Teredinibacter turnerae T7901: one gene and its partner. Each later gene encodes a partner of the first gene's protein in a complex. Links are inferred from orthologs where the notes say so. Each region holds a gene or a part of one and is shown in the gene's direction. Other genes may lie near its edges.

The links.
Region 2: the proteins of sbcB (region 1) and ssb are in contact, whole or in part, in a crystal structure (PDB 3C94), measured with the Escherichia coli proteins. The link is inferred for Teredinibacter turnerae T7901 from one-to-one orthologs.

Annotation. Positions count from the first base shown.
Region 1 is NC_012997.1:3,325,921-3,329,105, reverse strand. The notes cover bases 36-2,898. They hold sbcB (exodeoxyribonuclease I), read left to right. Parts: upstream 36-680; coding sequence 681-2,117; downstream 2,118-2,898. Other genes in these bases: TERTU_RS13100 (aspartate carbamoyltransferase), read left to right, coding at 2,293-2,898; can (carbonate dehydratase), read right to left, coding at 36-623. Also shown: more of can, read right to left, coding at 1-35; more of TERTU_RS13100, read left to right, coding at 2,899-3,185. UniProt on the Escherichia coli protein: Degrades single-stranded DNA (ssDNA) in a highly processive manner.
Region 2 is NC_012997.1:992,734-996,009, forward strand. What follows is about bases 23-2,976. They hold ssb (single-stranded DNA-binding protein), read left to right. Parts: upstream 23-1,230; coding sequence 1,231-1,722; downstream 1,723-2,976. Other genes in these bases: TERTU_RS04140 (MFS transporter), read left to right, coding at 23-1,140; TERTU_RS04150 (sugar nucleotide-binding protein), read left to right, coding at 1,794-2,672; fabB (beta-ketoacyl-ACP synthase I), read right to left, coding at 2,798-2,976. Outside these bases: more of TERTU_RS04140, read left to right, coding at 1-22; more of fabB, read right to left, coding at 2,977-3,276. UniProt on the Escherichia coli protein: Plays an important role in DNA replication, recombination and repair. Binds to ssDNA and to an array of partner proteins to recruit them to their sites of action during DNA metabolism. Acts as a sliding platform that migrates on DNA via reptation.

The DNA of each region.
Region 1 (3,185 bases):
ACCCGATAATGGTCAGGAACATCTTCCAGTGAATCGACCACCGAGGTGATATTGCGTAGCAAGCCATCCTGAATACTGTATATCCACCCGTGGACGGCGAGTGACTGGCCGCTGGCCCAGGCGTTCTGCACCACGGGTATATGGCAAACATTGGCAACCTGCTGTTTTACGTTGATTTCACATAAGCGATCCACGCGCTCTTTGTCGTCGGTAATACCATCCAGTTTTTTGCGATTGTTGTAGTACACGTCGCGAATGTTCCTTACCCAGTGGTCGGCGAGACCGTATTGCTGATTTTGCAATGCAGCCTGCACGCCGCCACAGCCATAGTGGCCACAAACGATAATATGTTTTATTTTTAAAATTTCGATCGCGTAGTGGATAACAGATAAACAATTTAAATCGGTGTGCACCACGCAGTTGGCAATATTGCGGTGAACAAACAGTTCACCTGGTAACAGTCCAACAATTTCATTAGCTGGAACCCGGCTATCTGCGCAACCTATCCACAGGTATTCCGGGCTTTGTTGTTTGGCGAGTTTTTCAAAAAATTCTGGATCTTCCGCTTTTATGGCCTCAGCCCAGGCGCGGTTATTCTGGAAAAGCGTATCGAGTTGTTCCATAGTGAGCCCCAGTATAAATCGAATCTGACGCACCCATAATATGAGTAAAACAATCTGATGAGAACCTTTTATTGGCATGATTACGAGACCTGGGGCGCGAACCCAGCGGTTGATCGACCAAGCCAGTTTGCAGGTGTGCGCACTGATGAAAATCTGAACATCATTAGTGACCCGCTGGTGATTTATTGTCAGCCGCCAGAAGATATCTGGCCGCAACCGCAGGCGGTAATGGTAACCGGTATTTCTCCCCAAATCGCGCGGGACAAAGGGTTGCCGGAGCACGAATTTATTGCGCGTATTCACCGGGAGATGGCTGAGCCTCAAACCTGTACGGTGGGCTACAACAGTCTCCGCTTCGACGATGAAGTTACCCGCTACGCATTATTCCGCAATTATTTTGATCCTTACGAACGCGAGTGGCGTAACGGCAATTCCCGCTGGGATATTATCGACATGGTGCGCCTGACCTACGCTTTGCGGCCAGAGGGGATTGAGTGGCCTCTGGTTGAGGGTCGCCCGTCGTTTAAGCTTGAGAACCTGACACAAGCAAATGGCATTGCGCACCAGGCGGCGCACGACGCATTTTCCGATGTGGAAGCGACTATTGCGCTTGCAAAGCTGATCAAGGAAAAGCAGCCGCAGCTATACCAATATGTTCGCGATTACAGTGGTAAGCGCAAGCTGGCGGAGCTGATTGATGTTCAAAGCCGCAAACCCCTTTTGCATGTATCATCCCGGTTTTCTGCCGAGCACGGATGCAGTGCACTGGTAGCGCCTTTGGCGATGCACCCCGTGAACAAAAACGCAGTGATCGTATTTGATTTGTCGGTGGACCCGCAGCCTTTGATTGATGCCTCTGCCGAGGAAGTGTTGCAGCGTTTGTACGTCGCGGCAGATGATTTACCCGAGGGCGTGGAACGCATACCGCTCAAACTGGTTCATCTGAATAAGTGCCCTATATTGGCGACGCCCAAACTACTCGATGAAACAGCAGCAACCCGGTTGAAAATTGATAAATCTCTATCTGAGCAACACTGGCAAAAACTCCAGTGTGCCGATCTAAAATCCAAACTTACGGCGGTGTTCTCGCAAAATGATTTTCCACCGCGCCAGGACCCGGAGCAACAGTTGTACAACGGGTTTATTGGCGATGCGGACAAGCGAACTTCAGTGCAATTGCGGACCGCGACCGCAGCGCAGATACAGCAACACAATTTTGTATTCGAGGATGCGCGCCTGAGTGCGATGGTGTTGCGCTACAAAGCGCGCAACTTTCCCGAAACCCTGAGCGACGAGGAGGCTGCGGAGTGGTCTGAGCATGTTCGCCTGCGGTTGATGGACGGCGGCGACGGGTGCCTTTCCTACGCGGAATTTCAGAGTACGGTGGCAAACCTGCGCTGCGAACACGAGGGTTCCCCCGGCAAGCTGGCGCTGCTGGACGCGCTTGAAGACTACGCCGCCGAACAACTAAACGCCCTCGGTTTACGCGCTTAAGGGTGCGCTGAGGTAGAGGGGTAAAACCCTAAGCATAGATGGTTTTTTTGCTTGTTTGAGCCTGCGTAAAATTCTGTCGACTATTTCATGATTACGCTTTTGTGAAACCTCTGCGGGCAGTAGAATAGCGCGCGTTTGTCACCGCCCCTTCCATTCTCTAGCAGAGGTAATCAACGTGCAATTTCCTGGAGCTCACATTTTATCTGTCGAGCAGTTTGACCGTGCCGACATCGAACGTATTTTTGCGGTAGCGGATAGCATGGAACCTTACGCGTTGCGCAGGCGCGTTACCCGCGTATTGGAAGGCGCGATTTTAGGCAATATGTTTTTTGAACCAAGCACGCGGACCCGAGTAAGTTTTGGATGTGCGTTTAATTTGTTGGGTGGGGAAGTTCGTGAAACCACGGGTTTCAAAAGCTCAGCCATTGCCAAGGGCGAGTCGCTGTACGATACCGCGCGAGTGCTCTCAGGCTACAGTGATGTTATCTGCATGCGCCACCCGGAAGAAGGCTCAGTGGCGGAGTTTGCTTCCGCTAGCCGGGTTCCGGTGGTTAACGGTGGTGATGGTGCGAACGAGCACCCGAGCCAGGCGCTGCTGGATCTTTACACCATTCAGAAAGAGGTGCGGGCGAAAGGCGGGAGCATGGACAGCCTGCGCATTGCAATGATAGGCGACTTAAAATACGGCCGTACCGTACACTCACTCAGTAAGTTGTTGGCACTCTACGATCGAGTGGAAGTCGCTCTGGTATCGCCGCAGGAATTAGCGATGCCGGAAAAATATGTCGAAACCCTGCGCGCCGCCGGCCATAAAGTCACCGTGTCTTCCGAGTTGAGTCAAAGTATCTCCAGCGTCGACATTGTGTACTCCACCCGTATTCAAGAAGAGCGCTTTGCATCCAAAGCTGAGGCCGATCTTTACCGCGGCCGTTTCCGTCTGAACCAGGCGATTTACACCCAGTTCTGTCAGCCCAATACCGTCATTATGCACCCCTTGCCGCGAGATTCGCGGGCAGATGCTAACGAGCTCGATACCGATCTCAATCAGAATCCCAATCTGGCAATTTT
Region 2 (3,276 bases), 2.3 Mb from region 1 along the record:
GGCCGCAAGCCGGTGATATTGATAGGGTTACTTATATTCGCCGTCGGCAGTCTTGTGGCGGGCTCAGCGACTTCGATTGAAGGCTTGATTATTGGGCGGGCCCTCCAAGGGGCGGGAGCGATCGCTAGCGCGATCATGGCAATGGTGGCGGACCTTACGACAGAGGACAACCGCACCAAAGCGATGGCGGCTATCGGGGCTTCTATCGGATTGTCTTTTTCAATTGCGATGGTGCTTGGCCCGGTATTGGCGTCCGTCGCAGGTCTGTCAGGGGTGTTTTTTGCCACTTGTGGGTTGGCGTTGCTGGGGGTTCTGGTGCTCTTGTTCGTGGTGCCCAAGCCGGCACAGCCCACGGGTAAGAGTCATAGGGATTCTGGAGCGATTCCAGCCTTGATGGGTAAAACAGCACAGAACCCCCAGTTGTTGCGGCTTAATCTGGGAATCTTCAGTCTCCATTTTGTTCTTATGTCGGCATTCGTGGTAGTGCCGCGCATTCTGGAAAGTGGCTTGGGCATCGCGAGAGAAAATCACTGGCACATTTATCTCGGTCTGCTGTTGGGCGCTCTAATTATCATGATGCCGTTTATGATGCTCGCCGAGCGCAAGCGCATGGTCAAACAGGTTTTCCTTCTCGCTATATTCCTACTTGGGGCCGCGCTAGTGGCTTTGGCTTTGTGGCACACTACGGCGATGGTGGTGATTACTTTGCTGCTGCTGTTTTTTGTCGCATTTAACTTGCTGGAAGCCACTCTGCCGTCGCTTGTTTCGAAGGTCGCGCCTGCGGGAGCTAAGGGCACAGCAATGGGCCTGTACTCAACCAGTCAGTTTCTCGGCGCATTTGCTGGCGGCACATTGGGCGGTTGGTTGCTCGAGCAGAATTCGGCTACGGCCGTTTTGTATGTCGCTGCTACTGTCACCGCGTTGTGGTTGCTAGTCGCAATTTTTATGCAAGCACCGCGGTACTTAACCAGTATCTGCATTAATGTGGGGGGCGACTTCGCCCGTACGCCTGCGGTACTTTCGGTAACCGGGGTTGCGGAAGCGCTCATGGTGCCTGAGGAAGGTTTGCTATACCTGAAGGTAGATCGCCAAGCGCTGGACCAACAACAACTTGCGCACGTAGTGGGTACAGAAGTTTAGGCATATAAAAGCAAGCTTTGACGGTAAAAAGCCGTTAAAATTGATCGCTTGCACATGAGAATTTAGTCATTGAAACAGTAGGAGGGCAATGTGGCTACGAGAGGTGTTAACAAGGTAATTTTGGTTGGTAATCTCGGCCAGGACCCGGAAACGCGCTATATGCCTTCTGGCGGCGCGGTAACGAATATCAGTATCGCGACTTCCGAGAGCTGGAAGGATAAGCAAACAGGTCAGAATCAGGAGCGAACAGAGTGGCATCGCGTTGCATTCTTTGGTCGCCTGGCGGAGGTCGCAGGTGAATATCTGCGCAAAGGCAGCAAAGTTTATGTAGAAGGTTCACTGCGTACCCGAAAGTGGCAGGATCAGCAGGGCCAGGATCGGTTTTCCACGGAAATTGTTGCAAGTGAAATGCAAATGTTAGACGCGCGTGGCGCTGGCGATGGGCAGGGATATGGCGGCTACGATGCTCCCGCACCACAACAGCATCAGCCACAGGCGCCTCGGCAGGCTCCGGCACCGCAGCAAGCGCCACCTTCTGCGCCACCGTCAATGGACAGCTTTGACGACGATATTCCTTTCTAAAAGCACCGCTTTGACTGCCGGAACCGCAAAGGCTCCGGCACTTTAATTCAACTATTACTTGAGGAGCCTGCTTGAGTTATCGGATTCTGGTGCGCCAGCAACAGTCAGATCTCGCTGCCTTATTTCTCGCAGCAATGGAAGATCACCCTTTCGTCCTGCTCACCCCGAGCGAAGACAACCTGGACTGGACCGATGCGTCGGCAATAACCGGATACATTCGAGAAAAAAGTCCAAATCTGGTTGTAAACTTTACAGAGCAATACCGTACGGCCAATGAGCGCGACGTAGATGCTGCATCTGCTATTGCTAAGGCCGCAATGGGCCGTGCTTTGCCTCTCATTCAATTGTCTTCCTTCGAAGCGCTTGGCCCCTTCTACCGGGACGCAGGTGTCGGGGAGGAGCTTGTTGAGGCTGCGTCCACTGGATTTGCCCGCACAGAGCGCGCTGCGGTAGCTGCGGAAAAAGCGCTCGTGTTGCGTTTGCCATGGGTGCTGGATAGCGTGCGCGGCAGTTTGTTCGATGAAATTAACCCGGCATTGCTTGCAGGTAGCCTAAAAACTGTTTCCGACCACCACGATCTTACGTTGGTACACTCGAGCTTCGTCGTACAATGTTTGGTTGCTATCACCCAGCAAATTTTCTGCTCGGCAGAAAACTGGGGTGTTTTCAACCTGCGTGCCGCTGATAGTTGTTCCGAGGCTGAACTCGTGGATACCATTGTCCGCATGATCAATAGTGAAGCCGATCTTGATATCGCAATGCCTAACGTCAGTGCAGGCAGAGAAAGTGAGCGATTACTAGCTGGCTCTGCTAACTTTTTGGGGCGGCGCTGCACTGATGATTTTGGAATTCAATTTCCGTCCTGGCGCCATGGCTTTAAAAGCCAGATTAAACGGTGGCTGCATAAGAATGATCTGGTGCCGGACTTGCGTAAGGTAAAGCGGAGTTAGCTCAGGGTACTGGCTGGGTGAGAACTGCTGTGCCGAAGCGTTTGCGTGGTTGCTTTGGATATGCTCTGAACCCGGCGCAGGCGAATGGGGACCCGCGCCGGTGGGTGGTCTAGGCTCGGGAGCGGCTAGCCATTATATTTGCTGAAGATGAGGGTGGCATTGGTGCCGCCAAAGCCGAAGCTGTTTGACATCGCCAGACCTATTTCCGCATCAATCGCGTTTTTCACAATATTCAAATCCGCTGCTTCCGGGTCGATTTCTGCGATGTTGGCAGACCCGGCGATAAAGCCATGTTGCATCATCAGCGCTGTGTAAATTGCTTCCTGAACCCCTGTTGCGCCGAGCGAGTGACCTGTCAGCGATTTCGTTGAGCTGATCGCAGGGGTATTGCTGCCAAAGACTTCTCGCACCGCACGCAATTCAGCGAGGTCGCCCACAGGTGTGCTGGTACCGTGAGAGTTGATGTAGTCGATAGAGCCCTCTACATTGGCCATCGCTTGGCGCATGCAGCGCGAAGCGCCTTCGCCAGAAGGTGCCACCATGTCGTAGCCATCAGACGTTGCGCCGTAGCCAACGAGTTCACCGTAAATAGTGGCGCCGCGAG